One region of the Paenibacillus sp. GCM10028914 genome, then DNA from elsewhere that is predicted to be linked to it. Evidence: predicted binding sites of a transcription regulator. Region 1 holds the regulator's gene; each other region holds the start of a gene.
The links. The regulator Rex, encoded in region 1, represses fermentation and respiration genes when NADH is low (regulators of the CRP and FNR family bind a similar motif). The targets are predictions, from matches to a motif close to TTGTGAAATATTTCACAA.

Region 1 (6,289 bases):
CGCGGCAAAATTATGAATTTACCTGACTTGCCGTCGGATAAACTAACATATACATTCTCGTCATCAATCTGTGCTGTTGCTTTTAGCTGAGGCGAATTCTCCGCCAGCTGTTCTAAAGATGACTGTATATTTGTGTATTGTTTGGTATCCATTGCTTCGGCTACGGAGAGCATCGCAGCATCCCACCACTTATTAAGCTCTTCTGAAGAATGATCTTCCACTTCTAGCTTCAATGTTTTTTTACCGACGATCGACTTGCCCTCTTTGTTTATATGTTCAACCAGACCACGTAAATCTGTTTCTGGCTTTAAATCAAGTTTCAAAGTGACTGTATCCTGTTTAATATCTATTTGAGAGCCTTTCACGCCATCATATTCAGATACAACATTAGCTAATGGATTCTTAAGAGCCATTTGCCGATACAGATACCATCCACCAAAAAGCATGGATGCAGAAATAACAACGGTCAGAACGATAGGAACAATACGTAGTTTCAATGAAGTTCCTCCTTGTACAAAATATATATCTATGCGAATACCTAGTTGCAAGACTTCCTATAAATCAACACTATATACCCTTTGATACATCTATGAGTATATCATATCTTATATACGAAATTCATATCAACCTGTGAATATATTAAAAATTATTTTTTAAAATTTTATGTAATCGCTTTTATTTATAACAAGCACAAACACTCCACTGTAAGTACAATGGAGTGTTTGTAATTTATTGGTTCGGTAAAACAATGTCCTCACCAATTGGTTTTCCATCCTGAAAACGGTAAAACCGATATTTTGATTCATTATTCAGAGTATATAATAACTGCCAGACATACTCGCCTTCATACATACCAGGAACAAGTCTTTCGATGACGGCTCCAGGTAAATCAGCATGAATCTGATTACGAATCTGAGCTTCCGTCATACCATCACTTAAAGCCTCGGAATGCACCGTTTCAGGGCCTCCTACTGGCTTATTATCCTCCGTAAACTTCACCCATACCATAATTCCCTTGTTGTCAGCATCCTGCCCCGATACAACCCAGTATATACTATCCTTATCCCAGACTGATCTATAGGTTTTATCCGTTTTTATTAATCCCCCGTACTCCTGAGCTGCTGTTATCGCCAGCTTCTCTTGGTTCCAAGGGTCAGACATAACATTTGAATAGTATATTTGGAAAGCCAACAATATGAGCAAAAATCCGGAAACGCCGAGGAGTATCCGCTTTGTCTTTTTCTTCACCTGCGTTCCCTCGCTCCCTTGTTATTTTCTAGAGGGTCAACAACCGTTCGAATGCACTTTGAGCTTCACGGCGAATCTTCTCTTCATCTAAAGTTAAGCAATTTCCATTCTTGACGATCTGTTTACCATCTACCCAAACATGCTCAACATCTTTTGCACTTGCGGAATAAACAGCGTGTGAGATGAAATCTGTATGTGGCAAGAAATGCGCTTGATCTGTATTCAACGCGATAAAATCCGCCTTCATTCCAGGAGCCAGAGTTCCAAGTCCTTCTAAGAAGAGTGACTTCGCACCATACTCAGTACCCATACGCAACGCTTCCGAAGCCGGAATTGCCGTGGGATCACCAGTAACACCTTTATGAATGAGCGCAGCTAATCGCATTTCTTCAAACATATCTAAGTTGTTGTTGCTTGCAGGACCATCAGTACCTAAAGAAACGGTTACTCCAGCCTTAAGCAATTCTGGTACTCTTGCTACACCACTTGCCAGCTTCAAGTTACTTCCCGGATTATGAGATACCGCAACCTGATGAGCCGCCAAAATCTCAATCTCCTCATCCGTTAAATGAACCCCGTGAGCTACAAGTGCCGGTCTGGAGAAAAATCCTAGCTTCTGCAAGTGAGCTACAGGTCTTAATCCATATTCCTGAACATTCTGCTCTACTTCTGTAGTCGTTTCCGACATGTGAGTGTGCAAGGGTAAGTCCAGATCATGAGCAGCCTGGACGAACTTTTCAATGTAATCAGGAGGACATGTGTAAGGTGCATGCGGCGATATCATGGTCGTAATACGACCATTTGCTGCGCCATGCCAATCCTTTGCGAAGGCAATAGCCTCATCGAGCTTGTGCTTCTGGACATCAGGAGCACACAAACCGATTACGCCGCGTGTAAGTACCCCGCGCATACCCGATTGTTCCGTTACAGCAGCGACCTGATCCATATGATCATACATATCAAGGAAGGTCGTTGTTCCTCCCTTAAGCATTTCAATTACGGAAAGCGACGTTCCCCAGTATACATCATTCGCTGTGAACTTTGCTTCCATTGGCCACATCTTCTCCTGAAGCCATACTTGAAGAGCAAGGTCATCTCCATGTCCGCGAAGAAGCGACATAGCTGTATGACCATGCGTATTAATTAACCCTGGCATGAAGAAGAGATGTGTACCGTCAATAACTTCTATATCTTCCTCGACTACAGGCTTTTCTTCACCGATATAGGTAATTAGGTCGTCCTCAACTACCATATAACCACGGAGAACAGACTTTCCTTCCCGTAGCACGGCAAAGGTACCGTTTGTAATCATCCATTTATGCTTCTTCATGTTCGGTATCTTCCTTTCCATTAACCAAGTAATAGGCCAGACTTTGCAGATCAGTTGTGAAGTCAGCCGTATGGATTCGGATATGAGGCGGTGCTTTCAAAATGATTGGAGCGAAATTAAGAATCGCTTCAATACCTGCCGAAATAAGATTATCGGCAACAGCCTGCGCTTCCACATCTGGAACGGTGATGATACCGATTCGTATGTTATATTCTTTAATTGTTGCCGTCAGTTCTTCCATTGGCTGTACAACAATATTATTAATCTTGGTGCCCACTTTTGGACTGTATGCATCAAAAATAGCTACAATTTTCATATTATCTTTCAGAAAAGCATTGTAGTTAGACAAGGCTTGTCCAAGATTACCTGCACCCACAAGCACTACGTTAATTTGTTGATCCAGCTTTAAAATATGACGGATTTTTTCGATTAGGTAACTGACATCGTATCCAATACCCTTTCTACCGAAATCTCCAAAATAGGCCAGATCCTTACGAATTTGTGCTGGGTTTAGATCAAGTTTTTGCCCTAACTCTTGTGAGGACACAGTTGCTACCTCACGAATATGAAGCTCATTCAAATAGCGCAAGTAAACGGGCAGTCTGCGAACAACGGCCTCTGATATTTTATCCGATTTCATGCATGCTCCCCCTAATGATAATGTCAAATTATAATTCGACTTGTTATTATACTGTTCCTTCTCCATGAAGCCATTCCGTAATACGAGGTACCATTTGCTCCGTTGGCATATGTTCCATTTTAGGCCCTGGAAGTGAGTACAAAAAATGTTTTCCATAATAGGATTCAATTACACGGGTATCATATACGATGACAATCCCTTTGTCTTGTGCAGTCCGTACAAGTCGCCCAAATCCTTGTTTAAAACGAATAACAGCCTGTGGCACTGAAAGCTTCATGAATGGATTTTTCTTCTGTTGCTGGAGCAGCTCACTCTTCGCTTCCACTAATGGATGATTAGGCGGTTGAAACGGCAAACGAACGATTGCAAGACACGTCAAAGCTTCACCTGGGATATCTACCCCTTCCCAGAATGAGCTGGTACCCAGAAGAACCGACGCGCTGCTGTCCTGAAATCTGCGAATCAGTTTGGTTCTGCTCGTTCCGTCCATCCCTTGTCCAAGAACCGCAATGTCACTTGATGATAATGCTTCTTTCAATGGTTCATAGACCTGTCGAAGCATCCGATATGAAGTAAATAACACCAGCATTCTTCCCTTAGTTGCCATTGCGGCATCTTTAAGGGACTGAACAAGTGTATTTACGAAAAGCGGATCTCCCACTGTGCCCTTGACACTCGGGAAATCTCTTGGAATTAACAACAGTGCCTGCTCTCTGTAGTTAAAAGGCGAAGGCAGTTGGACCGTGTTAAGACGTCCCAGGTCTGAAGCTTCCTGTAGCCCTAAATTATCGATCATGTACTGGAATGATTTATCAACAGAAAGTGTTGCAGATGTCAGAATCACACTTTGTTTTTTATCGAAAAACAATTCCTTCAGTTGTCCACTTACATCGACAGGCACCGCATACATCTGAAGAGACTTACTTCGAAAATTCCCGTTAGCCTCCATCCAGTAAACAATACCCTCATCGTTTAAAGTCATAAAAAACTTCAAATTCTCTCGATGTGAGGCAAGATCCTTGAAAAGTCCATTGATATCGGTTATTAAGCTATCAGCACTATAGTCATCCAATTCTTCTCGTATCTCTGATGTGAGCGTATCTCCCTTACGAACGACATCACCTAAGATTAGATGAATTTGATTCTCAAGCTCGGTTAAGCTATCCCAGTCCTTAGGCTTCTTCGAAGGAGTAAGCCGAAGCGTAAACTGCCCCGTCTCCCCTGATGCATCTCCGCGTTCAGGAAGAATATTAAACAGATTGTCATTTAGACGATCCCAAGTCTCCTTAACCGTTATAAGATCAGGAAAGATCCGATCTATAACTGACGTCCATTCCCCCGCCTTTTCATGGGCCGAAGTTTGTAATAATTGACGCAAAGCCGGTAGCTGTCCGTTACGACTATCCTTATAAAGCCGTGTAAGGGTATGTACTACCGAAAAATATTTCAAGTTAAGACCTAGATGCTTACCCGCTACGTCTTCCAGATGATGAGCTTCATCAATCACCAGGCGTTCATATGCAGGTAATAGCTGATGATTTGCCTTCACATCCGTGAAGAGTTTTGAATGATTCGTAATGACTACATCCGCAATACCTGCCTCATGCTTTGCACGATGGTAAAAACATTTTTTAAACCATGGACAAGCTCGGCCCAAACAAGAGTCTGATTCGCTGGCTACGGTTTCCCAAAAATCTCCCCCTCGGCCCCCAAGATTTAATTCTTCATCATCACCTGTTTCTGTCTGCGTTAACCAGACAATCATTTGAGCAGATGTGATGATATCTTCTTTAGGTGTGCTGAAGTCTCTCCTATTTATTTTATGTTCAAATTTTCTCAAACACAAATAATGCTGTCTCCCTTTGAAGACGGCGGCTTTGAACGGAAACGGAATTACCTTAGTCATCAACGGAATATCCCGCTCTCGCAGCTGTTCCTGAAGGTTAATCGTATGCGTGCTGACCATGACCTTCTGATCCTGTTTCACACTCTGGTATATTGATGGAAGCAAATAACCTAACGATTTCCCCGTTCCTGTTCCAGCTTCAATCAAGAGATGCTTATCCTCATCAAGGGCCTTCATAACTTCCTCGAACATAATATCTTGAGCGTCCCGGCTTTCATATTGAGGAAGGGCTTCACGAAGATTATCGCGAACTTTCTTCATATATTCTTCAAAGGATACGTCAGCAAGTGGATTGTTTTCTTCATCACTCCGGGGTGGAGCTATTTCAGTCCAATCCTCTATATTCAGGGCAAACTGTCGATAATACGTATACTGATCTGGTTCCTGAAGAGCTTGATTCTCCAAATTAGCCCGTAAGCCATCAAAAAACCAGCCTAGATCGCTGTCCTCATCAGCAAATAGTTCACTAAGTCGCTGAATTGTAATTAATGGAAGCTGATCTAACTCCTCTAGACATTTCAACATTACGTATGCGGTAGCCAGCGCATCGCTGTCCGCTTGGTGTGGGCGGTCATGGACCAGCCCGAAATGGGATGATACCATCCCAAGTTGATACGATGTGAGCGATGGAAAGCATATTTTCAAAAAATGAATCGTATCGAGAATTCGTCCGCTAAATGGTAAATATCCACAGCGATCGAGTGCATTTTGTAAAAAATTAAAATCAAAGGCCACATTATGACCTACAAGTACAACATCATCGAGCAACGGTACCAGTTCCATCATCATTTCCTCAAGTGAGGGTGCATCCGCAACATCACTATCCGAAATACCTGTCAAACCTGTAATAAACGGTGGAATCGGAATCCCGGGATTGACATAAGAGCCGTACACTCGGGATATGCTGCGATCTTCATCGATGATGGCCAGCCCCACTTGAATGATTTCATCGGCTGACTGGTTGCCCGTAGTTTCAAAATCCAATACGGCAAATTTCATGTTCGTATAAATCCCTTTCCTTCCAGTCTAAATACCAGCATAACAGATGTCACGCCGTTTGAACATTATAGACATAAAAAACGATGCCACAAACTCGGGACTTCGAGCGGGCATCGTTTCTCACAGATTGATATTCATAGCAGCGAAATCAATTGGCTCCCGTACT
Region 2 (6,289 bases), on a different contig from region 1:
AAGAAGAGGTCGAAACCGCAGAAAAGACGTTCCTGGATTTTGTGAATCCGAACTCCCTGCAGATTGTGCATGGATTTGTAGAACGGAATATGATGGATGCTAAGCCACAGGACAAGTTCCAGTTCTTCCGTCATGGATACTTTAACGTAGACTCTAAATATTCAGAGCCAGGTCGTCCGGTATTTAACCGTGTCGTATCCCTGAAAAGCTCGTTCCAGTTACCGAAGAACTCTTAAAATCGGTAATCGGTATATAGAATTGATGAAACAAGGCCCGGAAGATCCCTTAGAGGGGGATGCTTCCGGGCCTTGTCATATATGCATGTTATCTAATTGCTGGAGTAGGGTTCTTCTTCATAGTCTTCGTCGGTTTCATCGATAGGCGTCAGATTGTATTCCTGCTTACGCAGCATATACCACATCGATCCAAAGCCAATGGCACCCACTAAGGCAAGCATCATACCGATTTGATACATCGTTTGTGCGCCGAAATTCTGGAACATCCAGCCGCCGGCGATACCGCCGATGACACCGGATATACCGCTCCAGGATAATGTGTAAATGGCTTGACCTGACGCGCGGTATTGGCTTGGAACAAATAGCATCGTTAGCTGAGTTCCAACATAGAAATACCCACCAAAGGTGACGCAGTGCAGGATCTGAATAAAGGCAACTTCCAGTGGTGTGGAAGCTTCGGCCATGAGCAGCCAGCGCAGTGAGAAGAGTAGACTTACAACGGTTAAACAACCAATCATGACATTGATTTTTCGTTTGAGATAACGATCACAGAGCAGGAAGATGGCCACTTCAAAGATGGAAGAGAAGAAGATAGCCAGTCCAACCATTTGTTTGGTGCCTCCAAGATCCAGAATATACAGAGACATAAACGTATTATTCATCGTATTTGGTATGGATACAATAATTCCTAGGAAGATGAACCATATAAAGTATGGATTGAGAAATAACTTGCTGAAGCCCCGTATGCTGACTGTGGCAGAGCCTGTCGTCTTCTGGATATTCGGAAGAGACAGCATAAACATAGCGGCAATAACCAGCATAATAGAAAAGACGATAGAGATGCGACCAGATCCTAGCATTTCAATTACAGGTCCAGCTGCAATAGCTGTCAGTGCCCATCCAAGCGAGCCCCACAGCCGGAAAGAACCGAATTTATGCTGTGTGCCTTCAATGTATCCAAGAATAAGTGTATTCGTCTGTGAGAACATAGGTGTCTGAAAGAAATAGAATACAATCATTGTTGCATAAATCATTGCGTATGTGTTCGCCTGAAAAACAAATTGGACAAGCAGCAGCGTCCCCGTCATCATAATAAGAATAACGCGTTTGATGTTCTCTGCTCGGTCACTCCAATATCCCCAGAATGGATTGGCAAACACAGAGACGAATGGGGCAATGGCCATGAGGCTGCCGATCTCCACCTTGTTCATGCCGATATCCTGAAGATATAGTTGAAAGAACCCGGTGAATATAACCATGGTTCCATAAATGAAAAAGTTATAAAGTTTCAGAGACTTTAAAGATGATTGAGCGTTCATATCCTGCAAATAGGTCATTCCTTTCAAACCGAGTGCAATACAGAAAATGGCCTGAGTAGCCGAATATCTACTTTCAATGTATCACGCATTGAAAAGGGATACAAACCATCTTCTATGTGTTTATCCATTTTTTTGAAAAGTAATACAAGTGTAATAAAAGCGGAGGATAATGGTTCTGACGATATATTTATGACAGGTAGTGACAATGAGAATGTTAATGAAAGGAGACGAAGAATGGGAGATTCACAGAGAGTCCAGTCACGGTTTATGGAATTTCCGATACTAACGGGTATTATTCTAGCTGGAGGATCTTCACGACGGATGGGATGTGACAAAGCGATGCTGCCAGTGGGCGGCGTGTCATCAATAAAGCGGGCGCAACGATGTCTTGAGGAAGTATGTGATGAGGTACTTATATCTGTAAATACTTCGAATCCATATGACTTTACTGGATTAAGGACCGTTGAGGATATGTATACGGGGAAAGGACCGATGGCCGGGCTGCACGCTTGCCTTAGGGCGTCTAGAACCGAGTGGAATGTGGTAGCAGCCTGTGATATGCCTTTTGTTAGTACAGCAATTATTCATGGACTGTTGCGCGAAGTATCCTCATCTGGGGGTAAGGTTTCCAAATCAGGTTCAACAGGTGAAGCTAAATCTGATGAAACTCCTCTGAACGCAGTGATCCCTGTAATGGATGGACAAATACAACCTTTGCTCGCTCTTTATCACCGAGATGTTCTAGCAAGTCTGGAGAACCGCTTGAAACGAAATGAACTGCGTATGAAGGAATGGTTAGGTGACTTAAATATCCTCTATATTTCGGTAGAGGAACTATCTCGTCTGACGGGAAGATCGGCTGATAGGGATTTATTTAACATGAATCGACCTGAGGACTATGAGATTGCTTGTCGGTGGGCAGAACAATTAGAGGATATTGAATACGATCATAAATAAATAAAATTTAAACAGTAAAATTCGTGGATAAAATGAAATGGTGTGAATTGTATCACAGGAAACGTTTTCAAATTTCACTATACTGTGGTTAGAGGAATATAATTCCCCCTTTAGGAAATATGCGCTTAGGAAAAGAATGCTCCATCCCTGCAAGGATGGCAACTATTTTTCACAGTAATTCCCAAAATGCCCCTTAACTACCGTTAACCATTTTTCATTATTCTCCCCATGATCGAAGCATATGAGATATACTGTGAAGGATATCACATCCAACAAGAGGTCACCATTAGGAGGTTCGATATGGCGATATCGTCTGTTCAAACATTGGAGGTACCTGACGTCTGTCACAGGTGGCTGGAGAATCGCGGAGCGATATATCAGCTGCTCACTGAATTTCTTGGCAACTGGCCTACACTGTCTTTAGTTGCACATTGGAGTCGTAGTAGCGAAATCGCAAAAGCCGCGGAATTAACCCGCGGAGGCCGTGAATTGATGCAATACTTGAGCGGTCGTTCACCAGAGGAACTCGTGAGAATTTGCGAACAGGAAAGTGCGGAATATCGCAGGTTATTGCTTTTTTCGAAGCAACGACCGCTTGCAGAGTCACGCTACTCTCCTTATTCGCCCAGTTCACAGGATTTATCTGATTTTTATGCTTCGGTTGGAGTCGCTTTTAAGAAAGTTAACGGGGAGCCTGACGATCATCTTGCGATAGAACTTGAATTCATGACCATCCTGCATGATCGCATGCTGAATAGTGTTTACTCCGAGGATAGTATGCTGGAGTTGATGGAAATACAAGAGAGGTTCCTCGATGAGCATCTGCTCACCTGGATTCCGGCATTATGTAGAGAATTGAATGCTTCAACAATAAGTCCGCTTTACTCAGCAGTTTCATGTCTGTTGGCAGAATTCCTAGAGTATGATTTAGCAATGTTGCGCACTTGGAGAAAATCATGTCAGTCTATTGTTGAGCCGGTTCGTGAGGTAGTACTGGTATAAGCTCCTTCACATAAGAACAAATGATAAAGAGGCACACTTCCCAGATCGGGAGGTGTGCCTTTTTTATGAATTAATCTTCGATTTGTTTTTTGCGGAATTTCATTAGGAATTCATACACTACAGGAACAACGACGAGGGTCAGTAAGGTTGAACTGATCAAGCCGCCGATAACTGTGATACCGAGTCCGCGTGAGATGATCCCTGCACTGTTCTCCCATCCGAAGACCAGTGGAAGCAATGCACCGATCGTTGCCAGAGCTGTCATCAGGATAGGACGAAGACGTGTCGCACCGGCCTCAAGAAGCGCATCTCGTGTTGACATTCCCTCACGTTCCTTATGAATAACGCGGTCAATCAATACAATCGCGTTAGTCACAACGATACCGATCAGCATCAGTACACCCATCAGAGCGGATACGTTTAGTGTTTCACCCGTGATCAGGAGTGCCACAATCGCTCCGATAACGATGAACGGAAGTGAGAACAGGATTGCAAACGGTGCAAGTGCACCACCGAAGGTAACAACAAGAACAAAATAAACGATAGCAATTGCAGCCAACATGGCAAGACCAAGCTGGCCAAAGGTTTCGTTAATCTGCTCGGTAACACCGCCAAAGGATACGGAAATCCCTTCAGGAAGCTCCATCTTATCGATTTCAGCTTGCAGATTCGAGGAAGCACTACCTACGTCTGTTGTAATGATGTCTGCATTGACAGTAACGACCATTTTGCCATCGATGCGTGTGATCGAGTCAGGCGAGGTGCCTTTCTCTACTTTAGCGACATCCTTGATTGGCACTTCCATACCAAGTGGTGAAGTTACTGTCTTATTTTGGATATCCTCAATACTCTTATACGTCTGACTGTCAGCTTCGATATACACCTTATAGGATTTATTCTCGATTGCAATCTCAGTTAATACTGGGCGTTCACGCATTGGGCTAAGCTCCATAGCAAGTTGACCTGCTGTTAAGCCCAGAGAGCTAAGCTTCTCTTGATCTGCTACGAGTGTGTATTGCTCATACGCTTCGGACAAGCTGGTTTCTGCATTTTCGAAGCTGGCGGTATCCTTCTTCGCCAGTTCCAAAATCTCATCAGCTACCGGTTTAATCTGATCTAGTGAATCACCAAAGACATTAACGGTTAGCTGGTTGCCGCCCATACCGCCCATGTCCATGCTAGACCATACGCCTTCCGGAACTTCTTTCTCAAGTCCTTCGACCAACTCTTTCTTCACATCTTCGAAGTTCTTTGTATCCGGATCATACATGACATAGAACAGTCCTGAATTGGCTGAACCCATACCAAGTGGGTTGCTGCCACCGATGGAGAACTGCATGCTTTGGACTCCATCTTGTGCAAGAATGTATTTCTCCGCTTTCAATGCACGCTCCTCAACATCTTCCAGACGGTCGCCCGGTTGAGGGGAGTAGGTAACCATAGCGTACTTGTCTTCTTGATCTGGCATAAAGCTGACGCCCACGAATTTCGTGAGAAACAGGCTGCCGACAAGAAGCAATATGGCAACACCGAAAGTGATTAGCTTGTGATTCAGCGTCCATCTTAGCGCGGATTGATAGCCGCGAGCGAGTGTGCCTGGTCTTTCGTCATGGTTCTGCTTATTCTTAAGCCCTTTACGGAATAGAGTATGCGCAAGTGCAGGAACCAATGTAATGGCTACGACAAGTGATGCGAGAAGAGCGAATACCATTGTCATTGCAAATGGAATGAACAGCTCACCGACCATACCGCTTACGAGGACGAGCGGCAGGAATACCGCGATCGTTACAATCGTTGAGGACATGATTGGTGTGAACATTTCACGTGTAGCTGCACTAATCAGCTCACGACCACGCAATTTCTCGCTGGATAAAGTCATTCTTCGATATATATTCTCAATAACGACGATGGAGTCATCGACTACCCGCCCAATGGCAACCGTCATCGCACCCAGTGACATCATGTTCAGTGTAATGTCCATCTGCTGCAGACACAGCACAGCAATGAGCAGCGACAATGGGATGGAAATGATTGAAATAATTGTAGAACGGATGTTACGCAGGAAGAGCATAATAATAATGACGGCGAATAATGCTCCGTACAAGGCTTTGAACAACATGGTATGAACAGAGTCTTCGATTGGTTTACCCTGATCAAGCATGATCGTTAAGTCCATACCTGGATACAGTTCTTTCAGTTCTTCCGTCTTGTCTTTCACCAGGTTTACGACATCCACGGTATTGGCATCATTCGCTTTGACAACCTGTACACCTATGGATTCTTTACCGTTGGTACGGGAGATGGATTCTGCTTTACCAATGACTTGGATATCAGCAATGTCACTCAGCTTCACAGTTGGAATACCGAAGGAAGCTGCTCCGTTAGGAGCGCTCGCAGCTGCACCATTTTGTCCAGCGGCACCGGCAGCGCCTGCACTTGCATCAGCACCAGCTGCTCCACCAGCTGCTCCACCAGCACCTGCGTTAGCACCTGAACCGCTTCCGCTTGGGATAACTGGAATCGCGATATTCTTCAGATCATCGATACCGATAATGCCGCCATCGACGGCAACGGCTTTTTGTGATTCTTCCATCTCGAACAATCCGAGTGGAGCATACAAGGCTGAGCCCTGAACGATTCCCTTAACGGTATCCTCAGTGAGGCCGAGTTCCTCCATTTTCTTCTGGTTGAACTTTATGCTCACTTCATTAACGAATTGGCCGGAAACCTGTAGGGAAGCGACACCTTCCAGATCCTCGAGCGCTGGCACGATAT
Region 3 (6,289 bases), 170 kb from region 1:
AATGGATCCTGTCGAATTGTATAAGAAGGCTTATCCCGACCAGATGGAGAATGAGTCTTTGGCACGTGTGATTCAATTGACCGTACCTAAAGAAGAGGCAGGAGATATCCCGGATCAGACACTTCTTGGTGTACTTTCTTTATTTGGCAATGATGATCTTGCAATGGTAGTAGTGGACGCGATTAGCTTGCGTGATCAGGCCAAACGTAATCCTAACGAATAGGTCTTCAGCACTTATACTTAAAAAGAACAAAGCCCCTGGATCTCATATCCAGGGGCTTTGCGTTGTTCTGTATACATTATAAGTTCATGGAATATTATCTACATGGAAGTTCTGTTTGTAATTCGGAATTGTTTAGGAGAGATACCGAATCGTGAACGGAAAACTCTGTGAAAATATGTATAGTTAGCAAATCCCGATGTTTCAGCCACATCCTCAAGTGACATGGCGCTGAAAATAATTCTTTCACGGGCCATATCGAGACGAACCTCTAGAGTATACTGCATAATTGTTGTGCCGAATGCCTCCTTGAAGAGATGCACTGCACGCGACACACTAATATCGACATGAGCCGCCACATCTTCCAGCTTGAAGTTAGATGAGGCGTTCTCTTCAATGTAATTTTTCATGCGATGTGCAAGATATAGTTTGGGTGTGGTGGTTGGCTGCTCAGAGAGTAGTCGATCCACTTCAAGACAAAGTACCCGGAGCGTATAGTCTGAAATTTCTGGACAAGGATTGGATAATCGGCGCTGCTCCATTACAAGCTGACGAAACAGCCCAATATGTCTCTCATCAAGAGGAATTCGCATACGCGTAGGACGTTTTCGTGAATTCCACCAAGAATCCGCCCAAGGACCTTTAAAGAAAATGTGGTAATCTCCGCTTTCTACAGTTAATTCTCCTTGTTTGTTTATTTCGTCGTCGATCTTAAGTTCATAGGGCTGCCCTGGGCTGAATATAAGCAGGTCTCCCGGTTCAATAAGCGATAACTTGTCGTCGATTCGTGCTCGGCAGCGACCGTCTGTTTGTAGCCGCATCAAATAGGTATCAAAACCATTTAACATGGTCATTTCAAAAGGTTTTCGGTGAAACGAGAAATTGGCTGCCATAACATGGTTGGAAATGTCTGCATGCATTGGTGCGTCCCCTTTAAACAAAAAAATTATGACCAGATTGTTCATGTTTTGATCATATAATTCATTTTAATTGAAATCATTTCGGAATACCATTGAACTAGTTACATTAAGCAATCAACCCAAGTATGACAAACAGCACAAAAGCATCCTCTGCCCGCTGTCGTATTCCAGTGGTGCCTATAGAGGACGAAACAGAAATGGGGGGACAGCCTGCTTAGTAACAGAGATAAATGAGCAAACTGTATACACAACTAGGCATATAACTATCCCATGTTTTAATGAATACTTAAGTAATAGTGAACTTATAAGAATACTTACTAACTATTGAACCGGAGGGATCGTATGAAACTCGGAGTATTTATGGTACTACTAAGCGGTCGTAAATTGGAAGATGCACTTGATTATGTTGCTTCAAAAGGTCTAAAAGCAGTGGAAATTGGTACAGGGGGATTCCCTGGCAATGCCCATTGTAATCCGGCAGAATTGCTTGAGAATGAAACAGCACTTAAGAACTTTAAGAATGCGGTTGAGTCACGTGGTCTGATCATCAGTGCTTTAAGCTGCCACGGTAACCCGTTGCATCCACAAAAGCAAATTGCTAAGGAATATCATGATGTGTATGTAAAAACAGTCGAATTGGCTGAAAAACTTGAAGTTCCTGTTGTAAACACATTCTCAGGCTGCCCAGGTGATCATGAGGATGCTAAGTATCCGAACTGGCCTGTAGCTCCATGGCCAAATGATTTCCAAGAGATCCTGACTTGGCAATGGGACAACAAGGTCATTCCTTATTGGACAGAGTGGGGAAAATACGCAGCAGATCGCGGTGTAAAGATTGGTCTTGAGCTTCACGGCGGATTTTCGGTCCATACACCTGCTACACTGCTTCGTTTACGTGAGGCTGCTGGAGAGGTAATCGGTGCAAACCTTGATCCGAGTCACATGTGGTGGCAAGGTATTGATCCGGTACAAGCTATTCAAATTTTGGGACGTGAAGGAGCGATTCATCACTTCCACGCAAAAGATACGGTCATTGATCCTGTGAACGTGAATAAATATGGTGTTACGGATATGCAATCTTACACGAATATGATGGATCGTGCATGGCAGTTCCGCAGCGTAGGTTATGGCCATGATTTAAAAGCTTGGGCTGATATGATGAGCGCTCTGCGCCTTGTTGGTTATGATTATGTTGTAAGTATCGAACATGAAGACGGTCTGATGTCTGTTGAAGAAGGCTTCTCGAAAGCTGTTCAGAACCTGCAGCAAGTGTTGATTGAAGAGCCGCTTGGAGATATGTGGTGGGTGTAAATTAGAAACCGCTTGGACTTGTACAACTTAGGGGGACTCAAATAACATGTATAATGTAACGATCTGGAACGAATTTGTTCATGAGAAAGTTCATGACGAGGTCAAAGCAGTTTATCCAGAAGGGATACACAAGGCACTGCAACAAGGGCTGGATAGTCCAGATTTCACCATTCGAACAGCAACTCTTGATGAGCCAGAACATGGTTTAACGGATGAAGTCTTGAACTTGACTGATGTTCTTCTGTGGTGGGGTCATATGGCTCATGACCGTGTTGAAGATGAGATTGTAAACAAGGTAGTACAACGAGTGCAAGAAGGTATGGGTCTGATTGTGCTTCACTCGGGGCATTTCTCTAAACCGTTTAAAAAGCTTATGGGTACAAGTTGTGATTTGAAATGGCGCGAAGCGGGAGAACAGGAAATATTGTGGTCTGTAAATCCTACACATCCGATTACGGATGGAGTGAATAGTCAAATCATTCTTGAGCATGAAGAGATGTACGGCGAATTTTTCGATATTCCGACACCGGATGAATTGATCTTTGTCAGCAATTTTGAAGGTGGGGAAGTATTCCGAAGCGGCTGTACCTTTACTCGCGGACAAGGGAAAATATTCTACTTCCGCCCAGGACATGAGACGTATCCGACATACTATAACCCTGAAATTCTAAAAGTTATATCTAACGGTATCCGGTGGGCAGCGCTTAATTCTTATGCAATTAAACCTGTTTACGGAAACAGTCAACCGGTCCGTCCTTTGAAAGTTCTCGCATAAATGTATCTAAGAAGGTCGTTCTAGGGTTTATCCTTAGGCGACCTTCTTCTCGTTAAATAACATGCCAGTTGTATTTTATAGAAAATGATCACTTCAAGCATAAAAGGGCATCATAATAGGCAAAATGGATGTGTTCACAATTAGATTTTGACTATTTCCATAAGGAATATCACAAATGAAGAGACAAATGGTTTTCAGTTTCGCAAATATATGCTATTATGATATGTACTAACGAATTGTAAGTTTTGATTAATCACAAGTAGGTAGTGACTCTGTAAAGAGGTGAAATGATATGGAAGTTACTAATCTTTGTTTATGTCCCAGGTTTGAGTCTGCGTTCGCTTTTCTCGGAAAGCGTTGGAACGGACTTATTATCCAGACTTTGATGAGCGGCCCGAAGCGTTTTAAGGATATTTCAAACTTCATTCCTTCTATGAGCGATAAAATGCTATCCGAAAGAATGAAGGATTTGGAAAGTGAAGGGATATTAATCCGTCATGTCTATCCTGAAACGCCCGTTCGGATTGAATACGAGCTCACTGAGAAAGGGAAAGCTTTAAAACCCGTAATGGAACAGATTTCAAACTGGGCTGAACAATGGGTTGATTAAGAAAAGAATGTTACAAAAAGGCCCTCGTCTAAAGTTTATACTTTGGAAGAGGGCTTTTTTTGACTTTTTAAGAATGTGGACTTGCACTAAAACCTGTCTTGTATAGTATAATTGGAAAAATAAACCTGAATCACGCTAGGAGGCGAATCTATATGAAAGATACGGTTAAACTGCCGCACATTCATTATGGACAAGAGGAAGCCGCCGAGCTGGAGAGAGCTTCGTTAAAAGTTCAGCATATTTTTGATAAGACTCAGATTTTTCTGAATCAATACATGCCGCTTTCATTATGGAGTGCTCTTACAGGGATAGAGCGTGATTCGGAAGAACATGAGCTTTGGGGGAGTAATCTGGAAAGCGATATCTTTCAGATATGGATTCAGAGTCCAAAGGGTTGGAAATGTATTGGATTTGAAAGACATAGCCCACCGTCCCTGCAGGATAATACATTGGAACAAGATCTGTCTGTGAATAGTGCTGAAATGAATTTATGTCACAATAAAGGAATTCCGGGCAGGATGCTTCAAATGGTTATATGGTCACTCTTTGAGAAAATCCGGCTGTTGAAACCTTTTTTAGGCGATGATCCATTTTTTACTGAAGAAGAGATGGATGTTATTTCTAATTATTTTGTACCTACTTACTTAAGTCCGATGCCTTTGAAAGAAAGAGGAAAGAACTTTAAGATTATTCAAACAAGGATCCCTCTTTATCAAGAACATATTTCAGCACCTTCACTTGTTATTCAATCGGAAGATGTCATTGTGACTGGGAATTGGATGACAGGGGTGGATTTAAACTCGAACGGATTTACTGGGCTTCGTCCATATTTAAAAGTTCCACAAGGTGAACGAAATTACATGAAGGCTTTAATTGTATAAATAATGAATAGGCAGCGCGTGCTGTCTATTCTTTTTTGTATATTTTTTTAAGTTTTAATGAACATTTATTGTGAAATCATTCACATTTACTGTGAACACAATCACAATATGTATTAAATTTAAAATATATAATAAGAGCGTAAAGCAAGTAAAAGGAAATTTCTATTTGAAAACATTACAAATCTGAACATGAAGGCTATCTTTATACAGAGATTGAACGGATAGGATTTGCCTTTGAAGGAGGAAGCGAATATGGCTGACAAACTAAAACAAAAGCTAGTCGTTATAGGTAATGGAATGGCAGGTATAAGCACAGTAGAGCAAATTATTAAACTAGGCGGCGCGTACGATATTACAGTATTCGGCAGTGAGCCGCACCCGAACTATAACCGAATTATGTTGTCCTATGTTCTGGATGGCAGCAAAACAGTTGATGATATCGTATTAAACGATTGGAATTGGTATAAGGAAAACAATATTACACTACATGTAGGAACAACAGTTACGAAGATTGATGAAGAGAATAAAGTAGTTGTTGCTAATAATGGCCTGACAGTTCCTTATGATCGGGTTATCATTGCTACAGGTTCGAATCCTTTTATCTTACCAGTGCCTGGGAGTGATAAAGAAGGTGTAGTAGGTTTTAGAGATATTGCGGATTGCAATCAGATGCTTGAGGCCGCCAAACGGTACAAGAAAGCTGCAGTTATTGGTGGAGGACTCCTTGGTCTTGAAGCTGCCAAGGGTCTGGTTAACCTAGGTATGGATGTTACGGTTGTCCATTTGATGAATGATTTGATGGAGCGGCAACTCGACCATAATGCTTCATCGATGCTGCAGGCAGAACTGGAAAGCCAAGGGATCAAATTCGCTATGGGCAAGCAGACTGAAGAGCTGCTCGGTGACGAACGAGTTACTGGACTTCGCTTTAAGGATGGAACTGAACTAGAAGCGGAATTTGTCGTTATGGCTGTTGGAATTAAACCGAATGTTGAAGTAGCTAAAGCGAGCGGAATTACAGTTAATCGCGGAATTGTTGTGGATGACTATCTCCGGACATCCATGCATGATGTATATGCTGTTGGTGAGTGCGATGAGCACCGGGGTGTATGCTACGGTCTTGTAGCGCCGTTATTCGAGCAAGGAATGGTGCTTGCCAAGCATCTGTGCGGTGTGGAGACGAAACCGTATGAAGGCTCAATCGTTTCGACGAAGCTGAAAATTAGCGGTGTGGATGTGTTTTCTGCAGGTGAATTTATTGAAGGCCCTGAACATACCGTGATTGCGGCTAAAGATGAGTGGAAGAAGACATACAAAAAAATTCTGCTTAAGGATAACGTGATTGTTGGTGCTGTATTGTTCGGTGATGTAACGGAATCGGCATCGTTACAAAAGCTCATTAAGCAGGAAGCTGTGATGACAGATGAAATATACAGTATGGTTATGGGAACAGGGTGCTGTGGCGGAGGCGCCAAGAAAGTTAACTCTGTCGAGAATATGGCAGACGATGAGATTGTATGCGGATGTAACGGGGTGACAAAGAAGACCATTGTGGATGCAGTGACTAATCAA

Region 2: ACFQV5_RS06915 (TorD/DmsD family molecular chaperone) is a predicted target of Rex. The motif match lies at 2,553-2,570, and genes of this name have one in related genera.
Region 3: nirB (nitrite reductase large subunit NirB) is a predicted target of Rex. The motif match lies at 4,786-4,803, and genes of this name have one in related genera.

Annotation. Positions count from the first base shown of each region.
Region 1 covers NZ_JBHTFO010000018.1:800,595-806,883, reverse strand. The annotation lists gene ACFQV5_RS24415 (hypothetical protein) at 1-497, opposite strand, end outside; gene ACFQV5_RS24410 (cell wall elongation regulator TseB-like domain-containing protein) at 730-1,248, opposite strand; gene ACFQV5_RS24405 (amidohydrolase) at 1,277-2,578, opposite strand; gene ACFQV5_RS24400 (redox-sensing transcriptional repressor Rex) at 2,565-3,218, opposite strand; gene dinG (ATP-dependent DNA helicase DinG) at 3,265-6,123, opposite strand; gene ACFQV5_RS24390 (tetratricopeptide repeat protein) at 6,258-6,289, opposite strand, start outside.
Region 2 covers NZ_JBHTFO010000008.1:85,210-91,498, reverse strand. The annotation lists gene ACFQV5_RS06930 (glutamine--tRNA ligase/YqeY domain fusion protein) at 1-236, shown strand, start outside; gene ACFQV5_RS06925 (MFS transporter) at 329-1,573, opposite strand; gene mobA (molybdenum cofactor guanylyltransferase) at 1,790-2,512, shown strand; gene ACFQV5_RS06915 (TorD/DmsD family molecular chaperone) at 2,813-3,514, shown strand; gene ACFQV5_RS06910 (efflux RND transporter permease subunit) at 3,585-6,289, opposite strand, start outside.
Region 3 covers NZ_JBHTFO010000018.1:628,251-634,539, forward strand. The annotation lists gene ACFQV5_RS23455 (hypothetical protein) at 1-223, shown strand, start outside; gene ACFQV5_RS23460 (AraC family transcriptional regulator) at 322-1,140, opposite strand; gene ACFQV5_RS23465 (sugar phosphate isomerase/epimerase family protein) at 1,483-2,451, shown strand; gene ACFQV5_RS23470 (ThuA domain-containing protein) at 2,498-3,226, shown strand; gene ACFQV5_RS23475 (winged helix-turn-helix transcriptional regulator) at 3,519-3,836, shown strand; gene ACFQV5_RS23480 (hypothetical protein) at 3,989-4,717, shown strand; gene nirB (nitrite reductase large subunit NirB) at 4,970-6,289, shown strand, end outside.